Regions from separate parts of the Pantoea sp. UBA4549 genome, predicted to be linked through region 2. Evidence: predicted binding sites of a transcription regulator. Region 2 holds the regulator's gene; the other holds the start of a gene.

Region 1 (15,599 bases), on a different contig from region 2:
CGTATCCTGCAGACGGCTCTCGTCACGCGCCAGCATTTCGGTATACGCCAGACACCAGTGGGCAAACGTCACCGGCTGCGCGCGCTGCAGATGCGTATAGCCCGGCATGACGGCATCCTGATTTGCTTCTGCCGTTGTCACCAGCGCACGCTGCAGCTGACGCGTGGCATCCAGCAGCAGGGCAACCTGCTCTTTACACCAGAGCTTCAGATCGGTGGCAACCTGGTCGTTACGGCTGCGCCCGGTATGCAGCTTTTTACCCAGCGCGCCGACCTTATCGATCAGTTTGCCCTCGACCCAGCTGTGAATATCTTCTGCATCGCTTTCAAGGATCTGCGACGGATTAGCACGTACGTCCGCCAGCAGTTCGTTCAGCGCTGCTTCAAGCTGCTGCTGTTCCGCCTGGGTTAAAACGTTTACGGTCACCAGCGCTTTTGACCACGCCACAGAGCCGGTGATGTCCTGCTCCGCCAGGCGATAATCAAAACGCAGTGAATCATTAAACTGTTTAAACCGCTGATCTGCTGCCTGCGAAAACCGTCCGCCCCAAAGTGCCATCTGCTTGCTCCTGAAATCGTGTTGAAAAAGGCGGCCTGAGCCGCCCTTGCATAACTGCTGCTGCGTGCTTACTTCTTCTGCTCGTTCAGCGCACGAATGCGTGAAGAGAGGGAGAACAGGCGAATAAAGCCGCCCGCGTGACGATGGTCATACACTTCATCTTCACCAAAGGTAGCGAACTCTTCTGAGTAGAGGCTGTTAGCAGATTTTTTCTGAATCGCTGTTGCCTGACCTTTGTAGAGCTGCAGAACCACTTCGCCGTTAACCTCTTCCGCCAGCGATGCTGCCGCTGCCTGAATAGACTGGCGCAGCGGTGCGAACCAGCGACCATCATAAACCACGTAAGACATCTCCTGGCCCAGCTGCTCACGCCATTTGAAGCTGTCGCGATCCAGCACCAGCTGCTCAACCGCACGCAGTGCGTTCACCATGATAGTACCGCCGGGGGTTTCATAGCAGCCGCGTGATTTAATGCCGACCAGACGGTTTTCCACGATATCGATCCGGCCAACGCCATGTTTTGCACCCAGTACATTCAGTTTTTCCAGGCACTGGAACGGGCTCAGCTGTTCGCCGTTCACGGCAACCACACAGCCTTTTTCAACGGTCACGGTGACATTTTCCGGCTGGTCTGGCGCATCAAGCGGATCCACGGTCCATACCCAGCAATCTTTATTCGGTGCGTTCCACGGGCTTTCCAGCACGCCACCTTCGGTGGAGATGTGCCATGCGTTCTCATCACGGCTGTAGATCTTCTCCAGCGACGCGGTCGTCGGGATATTGCGCTCTTTCAGATAGTCGAGCAGCGCCTCACGCGAACGCAGATCCCACTCGCGCCATGGCGCAACAACTTTAAGCTGCGGTGCCAGCGCGGTATAGGTAGTTTCGAAACGCACCTGGTCGTTGCCTTTGCCGGTTGCGCCGTGGCACAGCGCGTCAGCACCCACTTTCAGCGCCAGTTCAACCTGCGCTTTAGCAATGATAGGACGCGCCATGGACGTGCCCAGCAGGTAGGTGCCTTCATACAGAGCACCGGTTTGCAGCACCGGATAGACGTAATCGCTGATAAACTCTTCACGCAGATCCACTACGTGACATTCAGATGCGCCCGACTGCAGCGCTTTTTTCTCAACGCCTTCCAGATCGGCCGGGTCCTGACCAATATTGGCAACAAACGCCACCACTTCACAGCCGCCGTAGTTCTCTTTCAGCCATGGAATGATGGCTGACGTATCGAGGCCGCCTGAGTAGGCCAGAACGATTTTTTTAATGTTTTGCGTGCTCATGTCTTAATCCTTGATTATGCGAGAATCCGGGTGCCAATCGACACGCCGTTGAAAAGGGTTGGCAGCTGCTCAGCATGACGCCAGCTGGCGATATCGACCGGACGGCCCAGCGTGCGTGCGGCATCCAGTGCGGCGTTGACTTTAACAATCATGCCGTCGGTAATAATGCCCTGCGCAATCAGCTGTTCCGCTTTTGCTGCGGTCATTTCAGCAATGCGCTGGCCTTTACCGTCGAGAATGCCGCTGACATCGGAAAGCAGCACCAGATCGGCGCCGATGGTCGCTGCCAGCGCGGTGGCTGCCTGATCAGCATTCACATTCATCAGCGCCCCGCCGGCGGTAATGCCAATCGAACTGATAACCGGCATATAGCCTGCATTCAGCAGCGTGTTCAGCAGCGCAGGGTTGCCCGGCGTGGCCTGTCCGACATGCCCCAGCGCTTCGTCAAACTGCGCGACGTTGACCAGTCCGGCATCGCCCAGGCACAGCCCGACGGCGTTAATACCGTAACGGGTCGCCCACGCCAGCAGCGTTTTGTTCGCTGTACCCGCCAGCGCGCCGGTAATGATGTCAATCTGATCGGCAGGCGTCACGCGCAGGCCATCTTTCTTTTGCACCGGCAGCGCGAGCTTTTTCATCAGCTCGTCAACCAGACAGCCGCCGCCGTGCACAATCACCAGCGGACGCTGATGTTCATTACGGTACGCCAGCAGCGCATCAAACAGCCGGGCCAGTGCTTCTTCGCTATCCAGCAGTACGCCACCCAGTTTAATGATCAGTGGATTGCTCATGGTTACGTTATCCGTCCGTTAAATCAGAGAGAGCGTTTCAGGGAAACCGAAACGAATATTGAGACACTGAATCGCCTGTGATGACGCGCCTTTTAACAGGTTATCTTCTGCCGCGACCACAATCAGATGTTCGTCCTGCACGGCAAAACCGATATCGCAGAATGGCAGACCCACTACCGCTTTCAGCGCCGGGACACCGTTGTCATAGAGACGCACCAGCGGCTTGTCATGATAGGCCGCATAAAAGGCGTCGGTCACATCCTGCTGCGTAATGCCCGCTTTCAGACGGCAGGTAATGGTTGCCAGAATACCGCGGGGAAAATTACCCAGATGCGGCGTAAAAATAACCGGCGCGCCAAGGTGGGCAACAATTTCCGGATGATGACGATGGTTAAACAGGCCATACGGCTGCAGGCTCACTTCGCAAAAGCTGGTCGCGACGCTGGCTTTACGCCCGGCTCCGCTGACGCCGCTGGTGGCGTTGATAACCGGCCACTGTGCGTCATTCAGCAGATCCGCTTTAAGCAGCGGTTTCAGCGCCAGCTGTGCCGCCGTGGGATAACATCCAGGCACTGCCACCAGCTGCGCTTCTTTAATGCGCTCGTGATTCCACTCAGCCAGACCATATACTGCGTTATCCAGCCACGCCTGATGCTGATGACTGAAGCCGTAGTAACGGGTGTAAAACGCCTCATCATTGACCCGGAATGCGCCTGACAGATCGAAGACCACACAGCCTGCTTTCAGAAATTCAGGCGCCAGATCGTGGCTGACTTCATGCGCCGTCGCAAGGAACACCACATCGACTTTCTCTGCCCACGCTGCCGGATCGCTCAGCGGCTGCAGCGGCAAATCAACGATGCCTTTCAGCTGCGGATGGAGATCGGAGAGCAATTTTCCGGCATCCGGGCTTTGCGCTGAAACCGCTAAAGCGGTTATGTTCATATGCGGATGGCGATTCAGGTAAGTGGCAAGCTCTACGCCAGCATAACCACTGGCACCAACGATCAGCGTATTCAACATCAGGCTGTATACCTTTTTACAGTCAACGTATCGGGTCGCGGCCGTGCCCCGTTGCCCACGATGCCGTTTGCACTTTTTCAGTTCACATGCAGACGACGTTAATGTATTTTTATTCACTATTAGTGCATGAATATTGATACATCCTAACCTAAGGACCGTCAACAGTGAAGTCAAAAATTCCACCTTTTATCGAACTCTACCGCCAGTTGATCGCCTCACCATCAATCAGCGCAACCGACAGCGCGCTTGACCAGAGCAACGAAAGTTTAATCAATTTGCTGGCGGGCTGGTTCCGCGATCTGGGCTTCAGCGTTGAAGTTCAGCCGGTACCGGGTACGCGCCATAAGTTCAACCTGCTGGCACGCAGCGGTGAAGGCGCAGGCGGACTGCTGCTGGCGGGCCATACTGACACCGTGCCCTTTGATGACGGGCGCTGGACGCGCGACCCCTTTGTGCTGACTGAACATGACAATAAACTTTACGGACTGGGCACGGCAGACATGAAAGGCTTCTTCGCCTTTATTCTCGATGCGCTGCGCGATGTTGACGTCACTACGCTCAAAAAACCGCTCTATGTGCTGGCGACCGCCGATGAAGAGACCACCATGGCGGGTGCAAAATATTTCGCTGAGTCTGCACAGCTGCGCCCCGACTGCGCCATTATCGGTGAGCCGACCTCGCTCAAACCCGTGCGCGCCCACAAAGGCCATCTATCACACGCTATCCGCATTGAGGGTCAGTCAGGCCACTCCAGCGATCCGGCGCGCGGCGTGAATGCGATTGAGCTGATGCATGCATCCATTACAGAACTGATGAAGCTGCGTCATACCCTGAAAGAGCGCTATCACCACGATGGCTTTGCCATTCCTTATCCGACCATGAACTTTGGTCATATTCATGGCGGTGACGCGGCTAACCGCATCTGCGCCTGCTGCGAACTGCATATGGATATCCGGCCGCTGCCGGGTCTGAGCCTGAACGATCTGGACGGCTTACTGAATGAAGCGCTGGCCCCGGTGAGCGCCCGCTGGCCCGGCCGTCTGACCGTAAGCGAACTGCATCCGCCTATCCCGGGCTATGAATGTCCGGCTGACCATGAGCTGGTCACGGTGGTGGAAAAACTGCTGGGTGTGCCGACGGAAGTGGTTAACTACTGCACCGAAGCGCCGTTTATTCAGCAGCTCTGTCCGACGCTGGTGCTGGGGCCGGGTTCAATTGAACAGGCGCATCAGCCAGATGAATTTATCGATACCGCATTTATTAAGCCCACTCATGCGCTGATAACGCAGGTTGTGCAGCATTTTTGTCACTGATAGATAATCTGCGGGGCATTTCACTGTTTAATCAGCAAAATGCCCCGTCATTATCTGGCGTTTGCTGATAAGAATAACTTATCTCTCTTCTTCCCCGATAAAACTTATCACTTTCCGCACGTTAGCCGCCTGTTTTCGCCAGTTCAGGCTAATTGACGGAGTTCACAAATCGTGGCTAGATAAAAGATGATGTTATACCCGCTGGTTGGGTCCAGGGGGGTTAAAAGACGATAAGGGTGTCAGGGTCAAATGAACGAACAATATTCCGCAATGCGAAGTAATGTCAGTATGCTCGGCAAACTGCTCGGGGATACGATAAAGGATGCACTGGGAGAGAACATTCTCGATCGGGTGGAAACCATCCGCAAACTCTCTAAGTCATCCCGTGCAGGAAATGACTCTCATCGCAGGGAGCTGCTGTCAACGCTGCAGAACCTTTCTAATGATGAGCTGTTGCCGGTGGCCCGCGCCTTTAGTCAGTTTCTTAACCTTACCAACGTGGCTGAACAGTATCAGACCATTTCACGCAGCGGCGATGGCGCTAACCATCCGGAGCTGCTGAAAAAAACGTTTGAACGTCTGAAGCAGCAGGGCGATCTCAGCGAAATGGCTATTCGTCAGGCGATTGAAGAGCTGTCGCTGGAGCTGGTGCTGACCGCCCATCCCACTGAAATTACCCGCCGCACCCTGATCCACAAGCTCGGTGAAGTCAACAGCTGCCTTGAGCAGCTCGATCATGCCGATATCACCGACTATGAGCGCAATCAGGTGATGCGTCGCCTGCGCCAGCTGGTGGCGCAGGCATGGCATACGGATGAGATCCGCAAATACCGTCCGACCCCGGTTGATGAAGCGAAATGGGGCTTCGCCGTCGTAGAAAACAGCCTGTGGGAAGGGGTCCCCGCGTTTCTGCGTGAACTGAATGAACAGGTCGAAGAGACGTTTGGCATTCAGCTGCCGGTGGATTTTGTGCCGATTAAATTCACCTCCTGGATGGGTGGCGATCGCGACGGCAACCCCAACGTGACGGCCCCCATCACCCGCCACGTTATGCAGCTGAGCCGCTGGAAAGCAGCCGATCTCTTCCTGCGCGACGTGGGTGTGCTGATCTCTGAGCTGTCGATGTCGGAGTGCAGCGACGAGGTACGCGTGCTGTGCGGCGATCCGGAGGCAATTGAACCTTACCGTATGATCCTGAAACGCATGCGCAGCCAGCTGATGAACACGCAGGCGTATCTGGAGCAGCGTCTGAAAGGCGAACGCCTGCCGCGGCCTGCCGATCTGCTGGTCTCCAATGAGCAGCTCTGGCAGCCGCTGTTTGCTATTTATCAGTCGCTGCAGCAGTGCGGCATGAGCATTATCGCCAATGGTCAGCTGCTGGACACGCTGCGCCGGGTGAAGTGCTTTGGCGTGCCGCTGGTGCGTATTGATCTCCGCCAGGAGAGTACCCGTCATACCGAAGCGCTGGCTGAAGTCACGCGCTATCTGGGTCTTGGCGACTATGAAAGCTGGTCAGAAGCGGACAAACAGGCGTTTCTGATCCGCGAACTGAATTCCAAACGCCCGCTGCTGCCGCGCCAGTGGGAGCCCGGCGACAACACGCGTGAAGTGCTGGAAACCTGTAAAGTTGCCGCCGAGGCGCCGCAGGGTTCAATCGCGGCCTACGTGATCTCTATGGCTAAGACCCCTTCTGACGTGCTGGCAGTGCATCTGCTGCTGAAAGAGGCGGGTATCCCCTATGCCATGCCGGTCGCACCGCTGTTTGAAACGCTGGATGACCTGAACAACGCCAACGATGTGATGACACAGCTGCTGAACATCGACTGGTATCGCGGCTTTATCAACGGCAAACAGATGGTGATGATTGGCTATTCCGACTCGGCAAAAGACGCCGGCGTAATGGCCGCCAGCTGGGCGCAATATCAGGCGCAGGACGCGCTGATCAAGACCTGTGAAAAAGCGGGTATTACTCTGACGCTGTTCCACGGTCGCGGCGGCTCCATCGGTCGCGGCGGCGCGCCCGCGCACGCGGCCCTGCTTTCTCAGCCGCCGGGTAGCCTTAAAGGCGGCCTGCGCGTGACCGAACAGGGCGAGATGATCCGCTTCAAATATGGTTTACCGGAAGTCACCATCGCCAGCCTGTCGCTCTATACCGGGGCCATTCTGGAAGCGAACCTGATGCCGCCGCCGGAGCCTGCACAGGAATGGCAGGAGATCATGAACGGGCTTTCTGCACACTCCTGCGCCATGTATCGTGGCTATGTACGGGAAAATCCTGACTTTGTCCCCTACTTCCGTTCTGCCACGCCGGAGCAGGAGCTGGGCAAACTGCCGCTGGGTTCGCGCCCGGCTAAACGTCGTCCGACCGGGGGCGTTGAATCCCTGCGCGCCATTCCGTGGATCTTCGCCTGGACGCAAAATCGTCTGATGCTGCCAGCCTGGCTCGGCGCCGGTGCAGCGCTGCAGAAAGCGATGGATGAAGGGCACCAGGATCAGCTGGAAACGATGTGCCGCGACTGGCCATTCTTCTCTACCCGCCTGGGGATGCTGGAGATGGTTTTCTCCAAGGCTGACCTGTGGCTGGCAGAATATTACGATCAGCGCCTGGTCGACAAAGCACTCTGGCCGCTGGGTAAACAGCTGCGCGATCAGCTGGAAGCTGACATTAAAGCGGTGCTGACCATCGCAAATGATGCGCATCTGATGGCGGATCAGCCGTGGATCGCCGAATCAATCGCGCTGCGCAACGTGTATACCGATCCCCTGAACGTATTGCAGGCAGAGCTGCTGCAGCGCGCCCGCGCACAGGAAGCGCGCGGTGACGAACCGGATGCACGGGTTGAGCAGGCGCTGATGGTAACCATCGCCGGCGTGGCCGCCGGCATGCGCAACACCGGTTAGCCGGGACAAAAAAGGAGCCTCAGGCTCCTTTTTTAATCCTCGTTGCTGCGGGATGAATCAAAGCAGCTGGGCCAGGCGATTCAGATCCGACTGCAGCGCGCCAGCGGTCACGTCGCGTCCTGCACCGGGACCGCGGATCACCAGCGGATTATCACGATACCAGCGGCTTTCAATAGCAAAAACGTTATCGCACGGCAGCAGCGCCGCCAGCGGATGTTCAGCCCGCACCGCTTCTACGCCAACGCGGGCTTTGCCGCTGGCATCGAAGCGCGCCACATAGCGCAGCACCAGGCCCAGCTCCTGCGCCGCTTCATAGCGCTGCAGCATCTGATTATTCAGCTCGTCGGCGTTTTCAAAAAAGTGATCAACCGATTCTGCTTCGCAGTCGGCTGGTACCAGCGACTCTACCCGCACCTGATCCGGTTCAATATCATAGCCCGCCTCACGCGCCAGGATCACCAGCTTGCGCTTCACATCCTGTCCGGAGAGATCAACGCGCGGATCGGGTTCCGTCAGCCCCTGCTGCCACGCCTGATCCACCAGCTCGCTAAAGGGAACGCTGCCGTCAAACTGCAAAAACAGCCATGACAGCGTGCCGGAGAATATGCCGCTGATAGAGAGTATCGTGTCACCGCTTTCACGCAGATCGCGTACCGTATGGTTAACCGGCAGACCGGCACCCACCGTTGCGTTATAAAGCCAGTGACGCCCGGTTTTAGCGAATGCATCGCGGATCTGACGCCAGCTCTGGCTGTCTGATGCGCCGGCCACTTTATTCGCACTGATCACGTGAAAACCGTGGCTGGCAAAATCGAGATACTGCTGCGCCAGCGGTGCACTGGCGGTCACGTCAAGCACCACCAGGTCATCAAACGGATGCGCGCACATCCACAGGAACAGCGACTCCTCATCCAGCGTCTGCGCTTCATCATCGAAAAAGGCCAGCGTGCGGCTGGCATCCAGCCCTTCGTAGCTCAGCAGGCTGCGGCGGCTGTCAGCCACGCCGGCCAGCACAAACTCAAAGCCGGTGCGGGCGGAGAGGGTCTCCTGCTCGCGGGCAAACAGCTCCAGCCAGCGCGCGCCGATATTGCCCTTTCCAAACAGCATCAGGCCAATGCGCTTTTCTGCGCGAAACAGCGACTGATGTAATCCCTGAATCAGATGTGCAGTCGGCCCTGTGCGCAGCACCGCGACCAGGCTGATATGCTCTTCTGACTGCCAGACAAACTCAACCGGCTGATCTTTAATCTGCTGCCAGAAACGGTGGCTGTGCAGCGGGTTACGCGTTACGCCGGCGCCTACCAGTGCCACCAGCGCCATGCCATCGCGCAGCTGCAGATGGCCCGGCAGGGCCGCATCCTGTAACAGCGTAAAGGCGCTGTTCACCACTTCAGCGGTATAGCAGAGCTGCAGCAGACGACGATCGGGATGCAGGCCGCTTGCCAGCGGACGCAGCTGGGCACGCTTCAGCAGCTGATCGATCTCTTTTTGCTGCGTGGCAAAGTCGTGACCTTCAGAAAGCTGGATCTCCACCAGACAGACATCGTCGTGACTGGTGACAATCCGCGCGCCGGTGCCGGAAGCAAGCACACGCTCAATACGCGTTGATCCCTGCTCAGGCTGATAGCTGCAGCGCAGCTGTAAATCGATATCGCTGCTGGAGACGGGCTGCAGCGTACGCGTATGCAGTACCGGTGCCGCCAGACGCGCCAGCTCGCTGGCTTCATCCAGTCGCAGCAGCGGCAGCAGGCAGGCATCAGAAACTTTGCGCGGATCGGCGCTATAGACGCCGGCCACATCGCTCCAGATCGTGACGCGTCCCGCCCCGGCGAGCGCACCAATCTGGGTGGCAGAATAGTCAGACCCATTGCGGCCCAGCAGCACGGTTTCACCCGCCTCGTTACGACTGATAAATCCGGTTACCACCAGACGTTTATGCGGATGCTGTGTCAGCAGCGCCTGCAGCAGCGGCCAGGATTTACCCTCATCCACCTGTGGCTGAGCGGCGCGTTCAGCCCGCAGGAAATCACGCGCGTCCAGCCAGGTGGCGTCAATATCGCGCTGACTCAGTACTGCAGCCATCAGGCGCGCTGACCAGATTTCGCCATGCCCGACGACTTCCGCATATACCGCTTCGGTTATCGCGCCATCCAGCAGCGCCGCCAGCCGCTCCAGATCGCGGATAAAGAGGCTGGTCAGGCGGTCGGCCGCTTCAGCCGGCAGCAGGGCAGCAATCAGATCGCTATGGTAGCGGCGAAGCGTCTGTTGCACCTGATGCGCAGAGAGGCGATCGCTCTGACTCAGCTTCAGCCAGCTGATCAGCTGATTCGTGGTGCTGCCTGCGGCAGAGACCACCATCAGATCGCCTGGCTGACTGTAATCAGCCATAATGGCCGCTACACGCTGGTAGCAGCTGGCATCCGCCAGGCTGCTGCCACCAAATTTATGCAACTGCTTCGTCGGCGTTCCCGCGCCTGCTGTACTGGTCATGATTACTCCCCGGCTGCGATTCGGAAGGCATTATCCAAATCGGCAATTAAATCTTCGTGATCTTCAATGCCGACGGAGACCCGCAGCAGCGTTTCAGAGATCCCGGCGGCCGCACGCGCTTCCGCGGACATGCCGGCATGTGTCATGGTGGCCGTATGTGAAATCAGGCTCTCTACCCCGCCCAGCGATTCCGCCAGCGTAAACAGCTGTAACGCTTTCAGAAAACGGCGCAGACGCGCTTCATCTGCATCCAGCTCGAAGCTTAACATTGCGCCAAAGCCGCGTTGCTGACGCCGCGCATATTCATGACCGGCATTTTCCGGCAGAGAAGGATGATACAGCTTTTTCACCAGCGGCTGCTGCTTCAGGTAGTCCACTATCGCCAGCGCGTTACGCTGGGCGGCCGCCATGCGGGGCGCCAGCGTCCGCAGGCCGCGCAGCAGCAGATAGCTGTCAAACGCCGCGCCGGTCACGCCGATGTTATTGGCCCACCAGGCGAGCTCAGTGGCAACGGCCGGATCTTTTGCAATCACCGTACCGGCTACCACATCAGAGTGGCCGTTGAGGTATTTGGTGCAGGAGTGGATCACCAGGTCAGCCCCCAGAGCGAGCGGATTTTGCAGTGCCGGGCTCAGGAAGGTGTTATCCACCACGCTGACGGCGCCCGCCGCGCGCGCGGCCTGACAGATTGCCGCAATATCCACCACGCGCAGCAGAGGATTGCTCGGACTTTCCACCAGCACCAGCTTTGGTTTTTCCGCCAGCGCTGCGGCCAGCGCCGCGCTGTCGCCCTGGTCGACAAATTTCACACGATAAGCGCCGCGCTTGCTCAGACTGTCAAACAGGCGATAACTGCCACCATAGCAGTCGTGAGGAGCAATCAGCAGATCGCCAGGTTTCAGGAACACAGTGGTAACCAGATGAATCGCAGACATGCCGGTATTCGTCAGTACGGCACCCGCGCCGCCCTCCAGCTCGGCCAGCGCGCGCTGCACCACATCACGCGTCGGATTACCACGACGCGAATAGTCATGGGCACGCGGCTCATTAAAGTCGAGAAAATTATAGGTGCTGGAGAGGTGAATGGGCGGGACTACGCAGCCATACTGCTCGTCATCATTCAAACCGCTGCGTACTGCGATGGTTGCCTGTTTGCGCGTCATGGGCTCTGCTGTTCCTGAAGAGGGGTAAAGTGCCCACAGGATAACATTCCGCTAACAGACGTCAATACATCTGGACATCTAAATGTCTTTGCGTATAGATTGAGCGTAACGCGAATAACCGCTAAAATTATACGTTATTGCCTGCTGAGCAGCGCATGCGCTTTATTAACGCCGCGCTGAAGCACAAAATCCACGGCGCAGGCGGTCAGGCACACAAAAATCGGGCATAATCCACGGATTATTCCCTATAACACTTTTATTAATTAAGGTAACTCATGGCTGAATGGAACGGCGAATATATCAGCCCGTACGCTGAGCACGGTAAAAAAAGCGAGCAGGTTAAAAAAATAACGGTTTCTATCCCGCTGAAAGTGCTTAAAATTTTAACCGACGAGCGTACACGTCGCCAGGTTAACAATCTGCGTCACGCCACAAACAGTGAGCTGCTGTGCGAAGCTTTTTTGCACGCGTTTACCGGCCAGCCTCTGCCCGATGACGTTGACCTGCGTAAAGAGCGCAGCGATGAGATCCCGGAAGAAGCGAAGCAGATTATGCGTGAAATGGGCATCGACCCGGATAGCTGGGAATATTAAACGCTGATATAAAAAAACCCAGCCGAAGCTGGGTTTTCTTTTGCATCCGGGATAACCCGGCGGCAAATAAATCTTATTTTTTGCTGCCCGGAATGCTGAAACGCTTGTTGAAGCGATCAACGCGGCCGCCGGTGTCAACAACACGCTGCTTACCAGTGTAGAACGGGTGGCATTTGCCGCACACGTCCAGGTTCAGGTCGTGGTTCATGGTAGAACGGGTGTTGATCACGTTACCGCAAGAGCAAGTGATGGTCACTGCTTCGTACTTCGGGTGAATACCTTGTTTCATGGGAAAACCTCATAAAAGGCCGTGTCGCTCTCCATGCCAGGCGAACCTGCACAGCACCACACGCGGTTGAACATTATATGTATCTCTGGCGAGCCATCTCACCAAAGGCGGCATAGTATACAGAATTTAACCGCCCAAGGCAAACATTGCTCAGCCATACACGCCTGCGGCCCCAGCGTGTACACTACCGTCCCTGATTACAGAACTGGATAGAGATCGCGATGTCCGTCGTAAAGGTTGCCCTGCCCGTCCCGCTACCGCGCCTGTTTGATTATCTGCTTCCTGCTGACGCTTCGCAGCCGGCAACCGGCAGTCGCGTCAGCGTGCCCTTTGGCAATCGTAAGCTGACTGGCATTGTGACCGGCGTGGCCGAAAGCAGCGATTTGCCGCTGAAACAGCTGAAACCGATAGACGCGGTGCTGGATGACAGCAGCCTGTTTTCGCCCGCGCTATGGCGCATTCTGAACTGGGCGGCAGGTTACTACCATTCACCCGTCGGGGAAGTGCTGAGTCATGCGCTGCCGGTTCTGCTCCGCCAGGGTAAACCGGCGCAGGAAGCGCCGCTGTGGCAGTGGGTGATAACGGAGGCCGGGCGTGAAGTGGCTGCTGAAAGTCTGAAGCGCGCACCAAAGCAGCAGCAGGCGCTGGCCGCCCTGCGTCAGCGACCACTCTATCGCCATCAGGTGAGCGAACAGAGTTTTAATGACGCCGCACTGCAGGCGCTCAGAGCCAAAGGGCTATGCGAGCTGCGCGAACATGCGCCACCGACTGCAGACTGGCGGACGCATTTTGCCATTAAAGGCGAGCGTCTGCGGCTTAATACCGATCAGGCCATGGCCGTTGGTGCGATCCGCGCAGAAGACGATCGCTACGTTCCGTGGCTGCTGGCCGGGATCACCGGCTCCGGTAAGACCGAGGTTTATCTCACTATTCTGGAAAACATTCTGTCGCGCGGTATGCAGGCGCTGGTGCTGGTGCCGGAGATTGGCCTGACGCCGCAAACCATCGCACGCTTCCGTGAACGCTTTGATGCCCCGATTGATGTCCTGCACTCTGCGCTGAATGACAGCGAACGGCTGGCGGTCTGGCTGCGCGCCCGGCGCGGCGAAAGTGCGATTATCATTGGTACACGCTCCGCGCTGTTCACCCCACTGGCGCGGCCCGGCGTAATCATTATCGATGAAGAGCACGACAGCTCCTATAAACAGCAGGAGGGCTGGCGTTATCAGGCACGCGATCTGGCGGTGTTTCGCGCGCATGAAGAGAACATCCCGATTGTGATGGGTTCGGCCACTCCCGCGCTGGAGACGCTGCATAACGTGCGCGTCGGCAAATACCGGCAGCTCAACCTCACCCAACGCGCCGGTAATGCAAAACCGGCGTTGCAGCAGTTGATCGATCTTAAAGGACAACCGCTTAAAGGCGGTCTGGCACCGGCGCTGCTCAGTAAAATGCGTCAGCATCTGCAGGCAGACAATCAGGTGCTGCTGTTTCTCAACCGGCGCGGCTTTTCACCGGCGCTGATGTGCCACGACTGCGGCTGGCTGGCGGAGTGCCAGCGGTGTGACAGTTACTACACGCTGCATCAGCATCACCGTCAGCTGCGCTGCCATCATTGCGACAGTCAGCGCCCGCTGCCGCTGCAGTGCCCCGGCTGCGGATCAACCCATCTGATGCCGGTTGGCGTAGGAACAGAGCAGCTGGAGCAGCAGCTGGGCACGCTGTTTCCGGATGTGCCAATCTCGCGCATCGATCGCGATACCACCAGCCGGAAAGGTGCGCTGGAGCAGCATCTGGCGGATGTGCATCGCGGCGGTGCGCGAATACTGGTGGGCACACAGATGCTGGCAAAAGGCCATCACTTCCCTGATGTTACCCTGGTGTCGCTGCTGGACGTTGACGGCGCGCTCTTCTCTGCTGATTTTCGTGCGGCAGAGCGTTTCGCGCAGCTCTATACCCAGGTTGCGGGTCGTGCCGGACGCGCCGGTAAACAGGGCGAAGTGCTGCTGCAGACGCACCATCCGGAACATCCGCTGCTGCAGACGCTGCTGCATCGCGGCTACTTTGCGTTTGCTGACCAGACGCTGCTGGAACGCCAGTCAGTGCAGCTGCCGCCCTGGACCAGCCACGCGCTGTTTCGTGCCGAAGATATGGATAATCAGCAGGCTGCCGCTTTTCTCGTGCAGCTGCGTAATCTGCTGGAGGCGAGCCCGCTGAAAGATGAAGCGACCTGGCTGATGGGCCCGGTACCGGCGCTGGCACCCAAGCGCAGCGGCCGCTGGCGCTGGCAGCTGCTGCTGCAGCATCCGTCACGCAAACGGCTGCAGCAATTATTGGGCAGCTCGCTGCCGCTGCTGAGCACATTACCCGCTGCACGCAAAGTGAAATGGACGCTGGATATCGATCCTGTTGAGAGTTGACAGCGCCTGCATCTGCGAGCCAGATCGAAAAAAGTCGAACAAGTCACAGTTTTTATGCAAATTAAGTAACAACCCTGTCCGCCAATGCGTTATCAATAGAGCAATCCGGCCAGGACCGGCCCTTGCAGGCAAACTGTACGCTGTATCATGCCAGGAGTAATACGTTGGACCCGAAGCAAACTTCATCTGCTGCCACGATGAAAGATGTGGCTGAGCACGCAGGCGTCTCGACGGCGACCGTTTCCCGGGCGCTGATGAATCCGGAGAAAGTGTCTGCTGCCACCCGGCAAAAAGTGGAGCAGGCGGTCGTTGCGACAGGCTACGCAGCGCATGGCCTGGCGCGCAATGCCAGACGCAATGAAACCCGGACTATCCTGGTGATTGTGCCCGATATCTGCGATCCCTTTTTCAGTGAAATTATCCGGGGCATAGAGGTCACTGCCGCGCAGCAGGGGTATCTGGTGCTGATTGGCGACTGCGCGCATCAGGATCATCAGGAAAAAACCTTTCTTAATCTGATGCTGACGCGACAGATTGATGGCATGGTGCTGCTGGGCTCACAGCTGCCGTTTGACGCCGATCCCGAGGCACTGCGCAGCCTGCCACCCATGGTCATGGGCAATGAGTTTGCGCCGGAGATGGCGCTGCCTACCGTGCACATTGACAACCTGACCGCTGCGTTTGAAGCGGTCAACCATTTGCTGCAGCTCGGACATCGTCGTATCGCCTGTGTTACCGGGCCGGAAGCAGTTCCGCTCAGCCAGTATCGTCT
Region 2 (15,599 bases):
ATTATCATTATCGACTTTATCGACATGAGTAATGACGATCATCGCCGGCGCGTGCTCCATTCGCTGGAGAGTGCGCTGAGTAAAGATCGGGTCAAAACCGGTATTCATGGCTTTTCCGCGCTGGGTCTGGTGGAAATGACCCGTAAAAGAACGCGCGAAAGTATTGAGCACGTGCTGTGTGCCGACTGCCCGGTATGTAAGGGACGCGGCTCGCTGAAAACCGTGGAGACGGTCTGCTATGAAATCATGCGCGAGATCGTACGTGTGCATCACGCCTATGACTCCGATCGCTTTCTGGTCTATGTCTCACCGGCGGTAGGCGAGGCGCTGAAAACGGATGAGTCGCATGCGCTGGCCGAAGTCGAAATCTTTGTCGGCAAACAGGTCAAAGTCCAGGTTGAACCGCTCTATACTCAGGAGCAGTTTGACGTCGTCATGATGTAAGGCCTGCGGCCAGACGTTATTATCCAGTGACCAGCAAGGAGAGATGTGTGAGGCGGTTGCCAGGGATTTTGTTACTGCTGAGCGCCACAGTGATTGTCATTGTGGCGCTGCTGGTGAGCGGGCTGCGTCTGGTGATGCCGCATCTCAACAGTTATCGCAGCGACATACTGCAGACGGTTTCACGCATCAGCGGTGTCACTGCAGAAGCCAGCGAACTTCAGGGGTCGTGGCAGAATTTCGGCCCGACGCTGCAGGTACGCGATCTGCGTATCGATATGCAGCAGGAGGGCGAACTGCACATTGGCCGCGTCAGCCTGGCGCTGGATGTCTGGCAGTCGCTGCTGCACTGGCGCTGGCAGTTCCGCGATTTAACTTTCTGGCAGCTGCGTCTGGCGACGGAGCGCCCGCTGTTTACCCGCGACGGCGATACCACCAGCATCAAGCCTGCTCAAATCAACGACCTGTTCCTGCGCCAGTTCGATCACTTCGATTTACGCGACAGCACTATCCGCTTTCTGACGCCTTCAGGCCAGCATGCCGAACTGGCGATACCGCGTCTCACCTGGCTGAATGAAGCAAACCGGCATCGCGCTGAAGGCGAAGTCAGCCTTAGCAGCTTTACCGGTCAGCATGGCGTTGTGCAGGTCAGGCTGGATTTAAATGATACTCGTGGCCTGCTGAACGACGGTCACATCTGGATGCAGGCAGACGATGTGGATGTGCGTCCCTGGATTGGCCGCTGGCTGCGTGATAACACCAGCCTGGAGAGCGCGCGTATCAGCCTGGCGGCATGGGCCAGCCTGCGTGATGGCGAACTCTATGCGGGTGACATACTGATTAAACAGGGCGGGGCACACTGGCGCGGTGAACAGCATGATCACCAGCTGCAGATTGACGGACTGACCGCGCATCTGGCGCGCTTCCGCAACGGCTGGAGTCTGAACATACCGCAAACCCGGCTCAGCACGGATGGCGTTGCCTGGGCACCCGGCCGGATTGCGCTGCTGTGGCAACCTCAGGATCACGCGGCAGCGGAGATCCGGGTACGCGCTACCCGTCTTGATCTGCAGCGGTTTGCGCCGCTGGTTCCGCTGATTGGTCCGCTCTCACCGACGCTACTGGATACGTGGCGTGCGCTGCAGCCGCGCGGTTATATCGACACGCTGGCGCTGGATATTCCCCTGGCGCAGCCGGAACAGACGCGGCTGCAGGCGACCTGGCGCGACCTGGCGTGGCATAACTGGAAGCTGCTGCCCGGCATCAGCAATCTCAGCGGGCGCGCCAGCGGCAGCGTCAGCCATGGCCAGGTGGACCTCAGCATGGGGCAGGCTGAAGTGCCCTACGGGGATATGTTCCAGGCGCCGCTGGATATTCATCAGCTGAGTGGCCAGCTGAGCTGGCTGCGTGACCGTCATGGTCTGACGCTGGCAGGGCATCAGCTGGATGTGCAGGCGCGTTCGCTGTGGGCGCGCGGCGACTTCCGCTATCAGCAAAACAGTGACACGGCACCCCGGCTCGATATTCTGGCCGGCATTCGCGTCACCGACGCGGGCGATGCGTGGCGTTATCTGCCGGAACCGCTGATGGGACATAACCTGACGCACTACCTTAGCGAAGCGATAAAAGGCGGTGAAACGGACAATGCCACGCTGCTGTTTGCCGGCGATCCGCGCCTGTTCCCGTTTAAGCACAACGACGGCATGTTTGAAGTTCAGGTGCCGCTGCGCAATGCTGCGTTCCGCTTTCAGCCTGGCTGGCCGGCTCTGCAGAATCTGGATATCGATCTCGATTTTGTGAATGACGGCCTGTGGATGCGCGCTGACAACGCGCGTCTGGGTAAGGTTGAGGCGCGCAATGTCACAGCCGTCATTCCGGATTATCTCAAAGAGAAATTACTTATCGCCGGCGATTTGAGCGGGCAGGGGGCGGATATCGGCGCCTACTTTGATGAGACGCCGCTGAAATCATCGCTCGGTGCCGCGCTGCAGCAGCTGCAGGTTGGCGGCAAGGTAAAAAGCACGCTCAATCTTGAGATCCCGCTGGATGGCGAGCAGGTACACGCCAGCGGCAACGTGGTGATGAATAACAACACGCTGCATATTAAGCCGCTGAAAAGCACGCTGACGCAGCTGACAGGACGTTTTCGCTATAACAACGGCAATCTTGAAAGCGAAGAGATGCAGGCGAACTGGTTTGGTCAGCCGCTGGGGGTCACTTTCAGCACGCAGGAGAATCCGCAGGACTTTGGCGTTAACGTCCGGCTGCTGGGCGACTGGCAGCCCGCGCATCTCAGCGTGATGCCGGAAGCGGTGGCACGCCAGCTCAGTGGTTCACTCGCCTGGCAGGGCAAGGTAGATATCACGCTGCCCCATAGCGGGGGCGCCACCTACAGCGTCGATCTGAACGGCGATGGCAAAGCAGTAAGCAGTCACTTACCCGCACCGCTGACAAAGTCTGCCGGTGAAGCGCTGCCGGTAACGGTCAGGGCTAAAGGCGATCTGAATGGCTTTATGCTCAGCGGCAGCGTGGGTGAAACGCACCATTTTAACAGCCGCTGGCTGCTGGAGCCGCAGCTGCGCGTCGAACGCGGCATCTGGCAGAACGACATCACGACCACCCCTGCACTGCCGGCGCAGCGCGGGATGGTATTAAACCTGCCGCCGCTGGATGGGGAAGCCTGGCTTGGTGTGCTGGCAGGCGCAGGCGCAGGCGGCAGCGGACAGGGTGCCACCCAGGTGGGCGGCGTCGGACTGCCGGGAGATATCACGCTGCATACACCAGTCCTGACGCTGGGCGGGCAGCAGTGGCACGATCTCAGCGCCACTCTGCTGCAGGGCCCGGGCGGTGATGCGCAGCTGAAGCTGGAGAGTCGTGAAGCGCGCGGCACGCTGACCACAGCGCAGCGTGCACCGTGGCGCATCAATCTGAACTACCTTTATTATAATCCGCAATGGAAACAGACCGGCAGCACGCAGGCGTCCTCACCTTTCAGCGGCGACAGCGGCATCGATTTCAGTCAGTGGCCCGCGCTGCAGCTTAACTGCGATGAGTGCTGGCTGCGCGGACAAAAGTTCGGACGAATGGCTGCAACGCTGACGCCACACGGAGAGACGTTAGCACTCACTAACGGTATTGTGGATAGCGGCAACGCCCGGCTCAGCGTCAATGGCGAATGGGTTAACTCACCGGGCAATCCGCGCACCTCGCTGAAGGGTCGCCTGAGCGGCAGCAACATCAACGATGCCACTAACTGGTTTGGTATGAATACGCCGCTGCGCGATGCGCCGTTTAACGTGGATTATGATCTGCACTGGCGCGCTGCGCCGTGGCAGCCTGCTGAAGCGTCGCTGAGCGGCACGCTGAAAACACATTTCGGCAAAGGACAGATTGCAGATGTGAATACCGGACGGGCGGGCCAGCTGCTGCGGCTGGTGAGCTTTGATGCGCTGCTGCGCAAGCTGCGTCTGGATTTCAGCGATACCTTCAGCGATGGCTTCTATTTTGATTCAATCAACGGCACTGCCTGGATAGAAAACGGTGTCATGCGCACTGATAACCTGCTGGTCGATGGGCTGGAGGCGGATATCGCGATGCAGGGCCGGATCGATCTGGTACAGCGGCAAATTGATATGGAAGCGGTTGTGGCGCCGGAGATCTCCGCCTCAGTCGGTGTGGCAACGGCATTTGTGATCAATCCGGTGGTTGGTGCCGCCGTTTTTGCCGCCAGCAAGGTGCTGGGACCGCTGTGGAACAAGATATCTCTGCTGCGCTATCACATCAGTGGCCCGCTGGATAAACCAGAAATCAGTGAAGTGTTGCGCAAAGCGCGCGACGCCGGCAGCAAGTGAATTTGACGCCGTCGGGGAATTGCCGCAGGCTATGACTATCTGAGCACATAATGAGTGAGAAACGATGACTCTGAATCTGGTAAGTGAGCAGTTACTGACTGCGAACAGCATTAAACAGCAGGACCTTCATTCCCTGTTAGGGCAGCTTTCAGAACGTCGTCTGGATTATGCCGATCTCTATTTTCAGTCCAGCTTCCATGAGTCCTGGGTGCTGGAAGATAAAATTATTAAAGATGGTTCCTACCATATCGATCAGGGCGTTGGCGTACGTGCCGTAAGCGGTGAAAAAACCGGCTTCGCCTATGCAGACCAGATCACCCTGAACGCGCTGCGTCAGTCTTCGGAAGCGGCGCGCAGCATTGTACGCGAGCAGGGCAACGGCACCGCACATACGCTGCAGGCGGTCATGCATCGCTCGCTCTATGCGCCGGTTAATCCGCTCGACAGCCTGACGCGTGAAGACAAAATCGCCCTGCTGCATCGCGTGGACCGCGTAGCGCGTGCGGCCGATCCGCGCGTGCAGGAGGTCAATGCCAGCCTGAGCGGCGTTTACGAACAGGTGCTGGTGGCGGCAACGGATGGGACGCTGGCGGCGGATATTCGTCCACTGGTGCGTCTGTCAATCAGCGTGCAGGTGGAAGATCAGGGCAAGCGCGAGCGCGGCTCAAGCGGCGGCGGCGCGCGTACCGGTTATGAATTTTTCCTTGCCGATGAGAGCGGTGACGTCCGCGCTGATGCCTGGGCGCGTGAAGCGGTACGCATGGCGCTGGTTAACCTCTCCGCGGTTGCAGCCCCTGCAGGCGCGCTGCCGGTGGTACTGGGTGCCGGCTGGCCGGGTGTACTGCTGCACGAAGCGGTAGGACATGGGCTTGAAGGCGACTTCAACCGCCGTGAAACGTCGGTATTCAGCGGCAAGATGGGGCAGCTGGTTGCCTCTGAGCTCTGTACCGTGGTGGATGATGGCACGCTGGAAGGACTGCGCGGCTCGCTGGCAGTGGATGATGAGGGTGTGCCGGGCCAGTACAACATGCTGATCGAAAATGGCGTGCTGAAAGGCTACATCCAGGACAAGCTTAATGCACGCCTGATGGGGGTGCCGCCCACCGGTAATGGCCGGCGCGAATCGTATGCGCATCTGCCTATGCCGCGCATGACCAACACCTACATGCTGGCTGGCAAGTCCACGCCGCAGGAGATCATCGAAAGCGTGGAATATGGCCTCTATGCGCCTAACTTTGGCGGTGGTCAGGTCGATATTACCTCGGGCAAATTTGTGTTCTCTACTTCAGAAGCGTATCTGATTGAGAAGGGCAAAGTCACCCGGCCGGTTAAAGGCGCTACGCTGATTGGCTCCGGTATTGAGGCGATGCAGCAGATCTCAATGGTCGGTAACGATCTGGCGCTGGATAAAGGCGTTGGCGTATGCGGTAAAGAGGGACAGAGCGTTCCGGTTGGCGTGGGTCAGCCGACGCTGAAGCTGGACAAAATCACCGTAGGCGGCACCGCCTGAGGGACTAAACCTCTGTCACTATAAAGGCTGCCTGCGGGCAGCCTTTTTTGTGGCTGCGTCAGCTATAAATGCGCCCGATTCAGCCATTTTGGCAAAATGGACATCGCGTTAAGTCGTTCGATTATTTATTCTGGCTAAAAAGTGATTTATGTCACGATTTGTAGAAAACATATAGTCAGGCACGTTATTATACGCGCGCTGGGTTTATGCACCGCACCCCGTCATGGACCTGACAGGCTGATGATGCGCTATGATTAGCTCAGGGCGGCCTGAGTGTTACTGCCACTTTTCTGCTGCCTGCTTAGCCACTCCTGGTGCGGCACAGCATGCGGGCAAAAGCGGTGCGATCCCCGGCAAGGTCGAACTAAGGAACCGAAATGAGTGTGCTTCCGGTATTTGTCGTATTCGGGCTATCTTTTCCGCCCATCTTCATTGAACTACTGGTTTCGCTGGCGCTGTTCTGGCTGGTGAAACGTGTGCTGACGCCGAGCGGGATCTACGATCTGGTGTGGCATCCGGCACTGTTTAACACGGCCCTCTATTGCTGTGTGTTTTATCTTGTATCCCGTCTATTCATCTGAGGTTTTAAGTGAAAGCGCTCATAAGAAAAATCGCGCGTTACGCGATTACGCTCCTGCTGGTTATCATCGCCATCGTGATTGTCTTCCGCGCCTGGGTCTTCTATACCGAATCCCCGTGGACACGCGATGCTAAATTCTCTGCGGATGTGGTGGCTATTGCACCTGATGTCACCGGTCTGATCACCGACGTACCGGTGCATGACAACCAGCTGGTGAAGAAGGGCGATACGCTGTTTATCGTCGATCGTCCGCGCTATCAGAAAGCGCTGGCGCAGGCGCAGGCAGACGTGGACTATTATCAGGCGCTGGTCAGTGAAAAACGCCGCGAGGCGGGACGCCGTAATCAGCTCGGTACCAGCGCAATGTCGCGTGAGGCGATTGAACAGGCCAACAGCGATCTGCAGACCAGTGAACACCAGCTGGCGAAATCGATCGCCACCCGCGATCTGGCGGTTATCGATCTTGACCGCACCACCATTAAAGCCCCCTCTGATGGCTGGGTGACCAACCTCAATGTGTATGAAGGTGAATTCATTACGCGCGGCTCTGTAGCGGTAGCGCTGGTACAGCAGCACTCCTTCTACGTCCTGGCTTATATGGAAGAGACCAAACTCAGCGGCGTGCGTCCGGGCTTTCGCGCTGAAGTCACCCCGCTGGGCAGTAATACCGTGTTACGCGGCACGGTGGACAGCGTGGCCGCCGGGGTGACCAATAGCAGCAGCAGCATTGACAACAAAGGCATGGCAACGGTGGATTCTAATCTGGAGTGGGTGCGTCTGGCGCAGCGCGTGCCGGTGCGTATCCGCCTTGATGCCCAGCCTGGCAACCGTTTCCCGGCAGGCACCACCGCGACCGTGACGATCACCGGTGAGCAGGACCGGCAGACCAATGTCTCGCCGCTGGCGCAGTTCTTCAATCGCCTGCGTGAGTTTGGTTAAGCGGGGGCGTGATGATTGAGTTTCTGCGTTTCCCGGTCAAGCTGACGTTTGCGCTGGTGGCCGCGCTGATGATTGGTTTTCACTTTCATCTGGAAACGCCGCGCTGGGCAGTCATGACCGCCGGGATTGTGGCTGGCGGTACCGCCTTTGCGGCAGGTGGCGATCCTTACTCCGGTGCGCTGCGCTATCGCGGCGTATTACGCATCATCGGTACCTTCATTGGCTGTATCGCTGCGCTGACCATCATGATCACCACCGTGCGTGCGCCGGTGGTGATGTTGCTGCTCTGCTGCATGTGGGCCGGCTTCTGCGTCTGGCTCTCCTCGCTAATCAAAGTCGAAAACTCCTACGCGCTTGGCCTGGCAGGTTATACCGCGCTGATTATCGTCGTCACCGCTGACGCGACCGGCGGGCTGACGCTGGCCCCCCAGTTCGCCGTAGAGCGCTGCAGCGAAATTGTGCTCGGGATCCTCTGCGCGATTCTGGCAGACATGCTGTTTTCACCCCGTTCAATTAAAAACGTTATTGATGCAGAAGTGGATGCGCTGCTGGTGGCGCACTACAAATTGCTGCAGCTCTGCGTTGCGCACGAAGATAAAGATGAGGTGGATAAAGCCTGGAGCGCGCTGGTGCGTCGTACTACCGCGCTGAACGGCATGCGCAGCCAGCTGATGATGGAGTCGTCGCGCTGGCAGAACAGCAGCCGCCGGCTGCAGATGCTCAATACCCTGTCGCTGACGCTGATTACGCAGGCAGCAGAGACGTTTCTTATTCAGAACTCCCGACCCGACTATATTCCGCCCCAGTTTCGGCTGTTGCTGGAGAAAGAGGCAAACAGCGCCGGCGAGGTTCATAAGCGCACGAAGGTATTACGCCGCGTTATCAGCGACAGCAGCAAAACGGTCCCGGTTACGCTGGCCAGCTGGACCGGGGCGGCAACTGAATATCTGCTGCTGATCAAAGGGATTAAATGCAACAGCCGTATCAGCGCGCGGGAAGAGAGTATCCTGCAGCGGGAGATCATCGTTCAGGCCCGATCGGCTGAAACTCACCATGCGATGATCAACGGTATTCGCACCTTTGTCGCCACCGCGCTGGGGGCCCTGTTCTGGCTCTATACCGGCTGGACCTCCGGCAGCGGCTGCATGGTCATGCTGGGGGTGATTACCGCACTGGCGATGCGCATGCCTAATCCGCTGATGATGGCCAAAGATTTCTTTTACGGTATGGCGTTCGCCGTGCCGCTCGGGTTGTTCTACTTCACCTGGGTCCTGCCTGCAACGCAGCAGAGTGCGCTGCTGCTCTGTATCGCCATCGGTCTGCTCGGCTTTGTCGGCGGTATCTTTGTGCAGCGGCGGCAGATTGGCACGCTGGGTGCGCTGATCGGCACCATCAATGTGCTGGTGCTGGATAACCCAATGAAGTTTGAATTCAACGTGTTTCTGGATAATGCGCTGGGACAGTGGATCGGCAGCTTTGTCGCCATGATGGTCATTTTGCTGATTCGCGATAAATCCAAAGCGCGTACCGGCCGCAAGCTGCTGAATCGCCTGATGTATGCCGCCGTTGCGGCGCTGACGACGAATCAGGCCCGGCGCCGGGAAAACCATCTGCCGGCGCTTTATCAGCAGCTTTTTCTGCTGCTGAATCTGTTTCCGGGCGATATCGACAAATACCGTATCGCCCTGACGCTGATCATTGGTCACCAGCGGCTGCGTAATGCAGAGGTGCCGGTCAATGCGGATCTCTCTGCTTATCACCGGCAGCTGCGACACACCGCCGATCGGGTTATTTCGGCCAGCAGCGATGATAAGCGGCGCGACGCGTTCAGAACGCTGTTGCAGGAGCTGGCCATCTATCAGGAAAAGCTGGCGCATTATGCTGCGCCAGACAGCGTCACTGAACCGGTCGCGCGCCTGACGCAGATGCTGGACAAATATCAGAACACCCTCATTCAGGTTTAAATCTGCCGCCGCCGCTCTGTGCGGCGGCAGGCATATGCCACGCTGACACAAATCGGCTGCGCGTTGCCATCTATACTTTCCTGACGGATGCATACTGACAGGAGAATATTGATGTCCGCTTCTTTGCAGCAACATGAACTCTTCAAAACCGGCTTCTTCGCTGCGGGTCAATGGCACTCTGCCTCCGCGACGTTTGACGTCACCAACCCGGCGACCGGCGACGTGATTGCCCGCGTTGCAAAAGCAGGTAAAGCGGAAACTGAACAGGCGATTACTGCCGCGCAGCGCGCTTTTCCCGGCTGGCGGGATAAAACGGCCAAAGAACGAGCCGGGATCCTGATGCGCTGGTATCAGCTGATCATGGATAACAAACGCTGGCTGGCAGAGCTGATGACCGCCGAGCAGGGCAAGCCGGTTAAAGAGGCGGAGGGCGAAGTGGAGTATGCCGCCAGCTTTATCCAGTGGTTTGCGGAAGAAGCCAAGCGCGCTAACGGTGAGATTATCCCGCCCGCCAAACCGGGTTCGCGTATTCTGGCCACGCGTGAACCGGTGGGCGTGGTCGCGGCCATTACTCCCTGGAATTTCCCGATGGCCATGCTGACCCGCAAGCTCGGACCGGCGCTGGCCGCGGGCTGCACCGGCATCATTAAACCGGCTAATAATACCCCGCTCAGCGCGTTTGCCCTGGTCGCGCTGGCACAGCAGGCTGGCGTGCCGGACGGTGTGCTCAACGCCGTGGCGGGTGATACGCAGGCGATCAGCGACGCTATTATGGCCTCGCGCGCAGTGCGCAAAATCTCGTTTACCGGTTCAACGGCAGTGGGTAAAACGCTGATGCGTAATGCGGCTGAGACAATGAAAAAGGTCTCTATGGAGCTGGGCGGCAATGCACCCTTTATCGTCTTTGAAGATGCAGATATTGATGCTGCCGTACAGGGCGCAATTGCCAATAAATTTCGTAATGCCGGTCAGGTCTGTGTCAGCGTGAATCGCTTTTATATTCATGAGCAAATTTACGATCGCTTTGTTACGCAGCTGGCAGAGGCCGTTAAGCAGCTAAAAGTCGGTAACGGTATGGACGATGGCGTAATTGTCGGGCCGCTGATCGCTGCCTCCGCGCTGGAAAAAGTTGAAGAGCATGTGCAGGACGCGGTGCGCAAAGGGGGCCGGATAGTAACCGGTGGCGAACGGCATGGGCTGGGAGGAAATTTCTGGCAGCCCACGGTGATCGCAGAGGCGCAGGAGAGCATGATGCTGGCGCAGGAGGAGACATTTGGTCCGGTCGCAGCCTGTTTCCGCTTTAACAGCGAAGAGGAGGTCATCGGGCGGGCAAATGATACCGAATATGGTCTGGCTGCCTACTTCTATACGCAGAATCTGCAGCGGGTGTTCCGCGTCTCTGCTGCACTGGAAGCGGGGATGATCGGGATCAATGAGTGTGCGGTCTCTACCGAGGTGGCACCGTTTGGCGGGATCAAAGAGTCAGGGCTGGGGCGTGAAGGCTCAGTGCTGGGTATCGAAGAGTATCTGGAAGTTAAAGCGCTGCATCTGGGCGGTCTCTCTTAGCAGGAGGATACAGGCATGCGAACCGAGCGTTTCGATTTTGATGAAATAGTCGATCAGGCCCATTTCTATAGTCAGTTTGGCGAGCGTTTTATGCTGGCAGACGCCGCTATTCGCGATCTGGACGATCTCTGGCGGGTGATTACCGGTAAACAGCTGCCGCTGCCGCTGGAGATCCTCTTCATTAATCTGGGGAGAGGGCAGAAACGCCGGTATAGCGCATTGATCCTGCTGTTTGATAAAGCAGAAGAGGAGCTGGAAGGCCAGCTCCGCTTTACAACTCAGTAATACAACCCAAAAAGGGCCCCGCAAAGCGGGGCCAAAGGGTTCGTCAGGGGTGACGAGGAATTACTTATAGAGTTCAGCTGTTACGTGATAGCTGTCACCGGTACGCGCTTCAATAACGCGGTAAGCGCTGGCACCCTGCGCATCAGCTTTCTGGGAAAGCTGCTCGCGATAATCCATCGGTGCACCGCCGGTACCGCTGATTGAAATGGTGCTGCCTACAGGCTGCAGATGTTGTGCTGATTCGCTGGTGACCAGTTGAGCCGCAGAGGCGCCAAAGGCAAACAGAGACAGCAGGCCAGCAGTTGCAAGAGTTGTTTTGATTTTCATGATATATCTCCTCGTTCGTATCAACAACCTGCAGCTACACCAGAGTAAGCGGGTCGTCGATGAGCATTGGCGTTCATAACGCCGGTTAACAGTTATTTATAGAGTTCAGCCGTAGCGTGATACGTATTGTCTTTATACGCCTCGATAACACGATATGCTTTTGCGCCCTGCGCATCGGCTTTAGCATTAAGCTGCTGATGGATATCCATCGGTGAGCCGCCTACGCCGCTGACGCTGATGGTGCCGGCTGCCTGCAGATTAGCTGCCTGATCGGCAGAAACAGAATCTGCTGCAGAAGCGCCAAATGACAGTGCAGAGAGAATGCTAAGGGTGGCGATAGTCGCTTTAATGTTCATGGTCTTTTCCTCGTCTGTGATTTTTATCTTTTTAGTTAGTGTGATTTGCGTCACGAAAAGAAGTATAGATCTAATCACGCAGGAAATTAATACTTCGCTAATAATGTTTCGTTGTTATCCTTTATCCTTATGATGCTTTTTTATAACGTTAAGTTATTAAAAGCGGGTGTTTTTTATTCACAGAGCCGCTTTTTTTCGTAAAAACAGTGATCTGCGTCAAATTAACTTTTCGTGCGAAAGTTTATGGTTGATGCCGCTACAGGCTGGCGAGTAAAGTAGTTTAAAGGGGTGAAATACTGCTTCTATGCAGCATAAAATATGGATAGGTATCGGAAAGGCCTAAAGGTCGGACCTATACAGGCCGGTTTGATAACGTTTTGCGATAAAGAAAAGAGGGGGCGGAGTACAGCAGCATCTAGCATCGCCAGACGGAGCCGGCAGCCAGGCTGCCGGCAGAGAGACGTTACAGCTCCTGTTCAAACAGCACCAGTACCGCGTCATAAAGCTGTTTAACGGTAAAAGCACGCGCAGGCGTAATGAAAATGGTGTCATCGCCGGCAATAGTGCCCAGAATCCCTTCCGCTTTGCCAAGTGAATCGAGCAGCCGTGCAATCAGCTGCGCGGCACCCGGGCTGGTATGGATCACCACCAGCGCCTCGTTGTAATCGATATCCAGTACCAGATTTTTAAGCGGGCTGGTCGCGGTAGGCACACCCAGTTCAGCGGGCAGACAGTAGACCATCTCCATTTTTGCGTTGCGCGTGCGCACCGCGCCAAACTTTGTCAGCATGCGTGAAACTTTTGACTGATTGATATTCTCAAAGCCATCTTCCTGCAGAGCCTGCACGATTTCGCCCTGAGAGCTGAATTTTTCTTCTTTAAGCAAGGCCTTAAATGCCTTGATAAGATCGTCTTGTTTTGAAGGATTACGCATAAGCTACCAATGAATGAGAGGCGCAGCAGGCAACAAGCCTGCAGCTGATAAATTATTATGCATTTAGATGAATTTTTATGCAATGCGTCAGCGGCGACTTTCGCGATACGTCCGCGCGGGCCGGGCATTCTAGCAGAAACTGGCTAAGCACCAAAATCGCGCGCTGACGCGCAAAGCAGAGGTTGCAAAGTTGTTATACTATTGACGTGGTAACAACCAGATCGACGATCAAAGCCGTATATCTCTGCTGGCTGCGATAAGATCATTCAGGCGCTTCTGAAACAGAGCGGTATCGGAAGCGGATAGTAACATGCTGCCTGTGCGCGGCGGCAATGTCGCTATCGCCTGAGATGTTGACTAAACTCGTAAGCTGATGGATTTCTGGCATATCTTTGCCCCATCTTAATAAGGAGTTCAGGATGAAAGTTGCCGTTCTCGGAGCCGCTGGCGGTATTGGCCAGGCGCTGGCTCTGCTGCTCAAAACGCAGTTACCCGCGGGTTCCGCCCTCTCTCTCTATGACATTGCACCGGTTACGCCTGGCGTAGCGGTCGATCTCAGCCATATCCCTACTGCTGTAACCGTTGAGGGTTTCAGCGGTGAAGATGCTACCCCTGCCTTAAAGGGGGCCGATGTGGTCCTGATTTCTGCCGGGGTAGCGCGTAAACCCGGCATGGATCGCGCCGATCTGTTTAACGTTAATGCGGGCATTGTCCGCAACCTGATTGCGCAGGTAGCCAGCACGGCACCAACCGCGCTGATTGGTGTGATCACGAATCCGGTTAATACCACGGTGGCAATCGCCGCAGAGGTGCTGAAAAAAGCCGGCGTTTACGATAAAAACCGGCTGTTTGGCGTCTCCACGCTGGATGTCATTCGCGCTAATACCTTTGTCGCTGCGCTCAAAGGTAAACAGCCAGATGAAGTCGACGTGCCGGTGGTGGGGGGCCACTCCGGCGTGACCATTCTGCCACTGCTGTCGCAGGTGCCAGGCGTCAGTTTCAGCGAGCAGGAGATTGCCGATCTTACCAGGCGAATTCAGAACGCCGGCACCGAAGTGGTGGAAGCAAAAGCGGGTGGCGGGTCGGCTACCCTCTCAATGGGACAGGCCGCCGCACGCTTTGGTCTGTCGCTGATCCGTGCGCTGCAGGGTGAAGCAAACGTGGTTGAATGCGCCTATGTCGAAGGCGACGGTGAATATGCGCGCTTCTTCTCTCAGCCGCTGCTGTTAGGGAAAAACGGGATTGCTGAACGCCGCCCGCTGGGCACGCTGAGTGAGTTTGAGCAGCAGGCGCTAAACGGTATGCTGGAGACGCTGAAAAAAGACATTGCGCAGGGTGAAGAGTTTGTGAAGCAGTAAATGCTTTGACGCAGTGCGAAACGCCCGGCGTCTGCCGGGCGTTTTTGTTACAGTCCGCCAGACCTGAAGGTCTGGGTGGCCGCCGTGCCATTGCCGGCAGGCGTTTTGCGTCCCAGCGTTTCCATACGCACCTGGAAAGGCGGGAAGGGCATTTCAATGTTATGTTCTGCAAAGCCCCGCAGGATCAGCTGATGCAGCTCATGTCGCAGCGGCATACGATGTCCCATCTCTGCCGCATGCACGCGCAGCTCAAACAGCTGAATACCCTGCTGCAGATCCACCAGGTAGACTTCCGGCGGCGGCATATCCAGCACGTAGGTGCAGCGCTCAGCCGCCTGTTTCAGTATGGTCGTGGCTTCTTCACTGTTGACGCGCGCCGGTGCCGGGATGGTCAGCACCACACGCGTAACGGAATCGGACAACGACCAGTTCACAAACTGCTCGGTGATAAACGCTTTATTGGGCACGATAATCTCTTTCCGGTCCCAGTCGGTAATGGTCGTGGCACGGGTGTTAATACGCGTAATGCTGCCGGTGAGATCGCGGATGGTTACGGTATCGCCAATACGAATTGGTTTTTCAAACAGGATAATCAGGCCAGAGATAAAGTTGGCAAAAATTTCCTGCAGGCCAAATCCCAGTCCCAGACCCAGTGCAGCCACCAGCCACTGCAGCTTTGACCACTCCACGCCAATCATCGAGAAGCCAATCAGGCCGCCCATCAGCATCAGCGCATATTTGGTCAGCGTTGTAATGGCGTAGCCGGTACCGGGAGCCAGGCTGAGATGCTGCAGCAGCGCCAGCTCCAGCAGCGCCGGCATATTGCGGACCAGCTGCGTGGTGATAATCAGCACCAGAATAGCGATGAGCACCGCACCCAGCGTGATAGGCTGCACGCTCTCAACACCCTGAACGGTGGTACTGGCATCCCAGAGCGGAATGTTATCGAGAAAACTAAACGCAGAGTGGATTTCCGACCAGAGCAGGATCACCGATACCAGCGCAATCAGCGTCAGGATGGAACGCACCAGTCGCAGCGACTGCGCACTGATGGCATCAAGGTCGATCACCGGCTCATCAATTTCAATCGTGTCAGTATTGGTCGCGCTCTGCTGCTCTTTTTCCTCTTCACTGCGTGCGCGGTTGGCCAGCATATCGGCACGACGCTGGCGGGCACGATCAAACGCAATGCGCCGGCGCTGAATCAGCATCCAGCGGCGAATAATATGATAAATCACCAGCAGGAAGAACCAGATACAGACTGAGGTTTCCAGACGTGCCAGCAGCGCCTGGGCGGTTGCCAGATAGCCAATGCAGGAGGCGAAGGCGGCCACCAGCGGGATGGCGATCATCAGGTTCCACAGGACGCGGTTAACAAAATTGTCACCGTTGCCTTCTTTATCAAGATACAGCGGAATGCCGGCGCGCTTCAGGCTGACAGTAACAATGCTTAGCGCGCCGCAGATCAGAACAAAGCAGAGCCGGCCC

Evidence for each region. Region 2 encodes ArgR, which controls arginine synthesis, uptake and breakdown. Its sites were predicted from a motif close to ANTGAATAAAAATACANT; they were not measured.
Region 1: the regulator ArgR is predicted to act here: its motif matches at 3,759-3,776, upstream of argC (N-acetyl-gamma-glutamyl-phosphate reductase).

Annotation. Positions count from the first base shown of each region.
Region 1 is NZ_DGLH01000011.1:88,827-104,425, reverse strand. It holds gene argH (argininosuccinate lyase) at 1-558, opposite strand, end outside; gene B3041_RS11800 (argininosuccinate synthase) at 627-1,844, opposite strand; gene argB (acetylglutamate kinase) at 1,859-2,635, opposite strand; gene argC (N-acetyl-gamma-glutamyl-phosphate reductase) at 2,654-3,658, opposite strand; gene argE (acetylornithine deacetylase) at 3,823-4,971, shown strand; gene ppc (phosphoenolpyruvate carboxylase) at 5,221-7,872, shown strand; gene B3041_RS11775 (bifunctional aspartate kinase/homoserine dehydrogenase II) at 7,930-10,362, opposite strand; gene metB (cystathionine gamma-synthase) at 10,365-11,525, opposite strand; gene metJ (met regulon transcriptional regulator MetJ) at 11,801-12,118, shown strand; gene rpmE (50S ribosomal protein L31) at 12,192-12,407, opposite strand; gene priA (primosomal protein N') at 12,629-14,827, shown strand; gene cytR (DNA-binding transcriptional regulator CytR) at 14,992-15,599, shown strand, end outside.
Region 2 is NZ_DGLH01000018.1:206,284-221,882, reverse strand. It holds gene rng (ribonuclease G) at 1-444, shown strand, start outside; gene yhdP (AsmA2 domain-containing protein YhdP) at 492-4,292, shown strand; gene tldD (metalloprotease TldD) at 4,357-5,802, shown strand; gene aaeX (p-hydroxybenzoic acid efflux pump operon protein AaeX) at 6,180-6,383, shown strand; gene aaeA (p-hydroxybenzoic acid efflux pump subunit AaeA) at 6,392-7,321, shown strand; gene aaeB (p-hydroxybenzoic acid efflux pump subunit AaeB) at 7,333-9,285, shown strand; gene B3041_RS16745 (NAD-dependent succinate-semialdehyde dehydrogenase) at 9,397-10,851, shown strand; gene B3041_RS16740 (barstar family protein) at 10,867-11,136, shown strand; gene yhcN (peroxide/acid stress response protein YhcN) at 11,197-11,463, opposite strand; gene yhcN (peroxide/acid stress response protein YhcN) at 11,556-11,819, opposite strand; gene argR (transcriptional regulator ArgR) at 12,283-12,753, opposite strand; gene mdh (malate dehydrogenase) at 13,173-14,111, shown strand; gene mscM (miniconductance mechanosensitive channel MscM) at 14,159-15,599, opposite strand, start outside.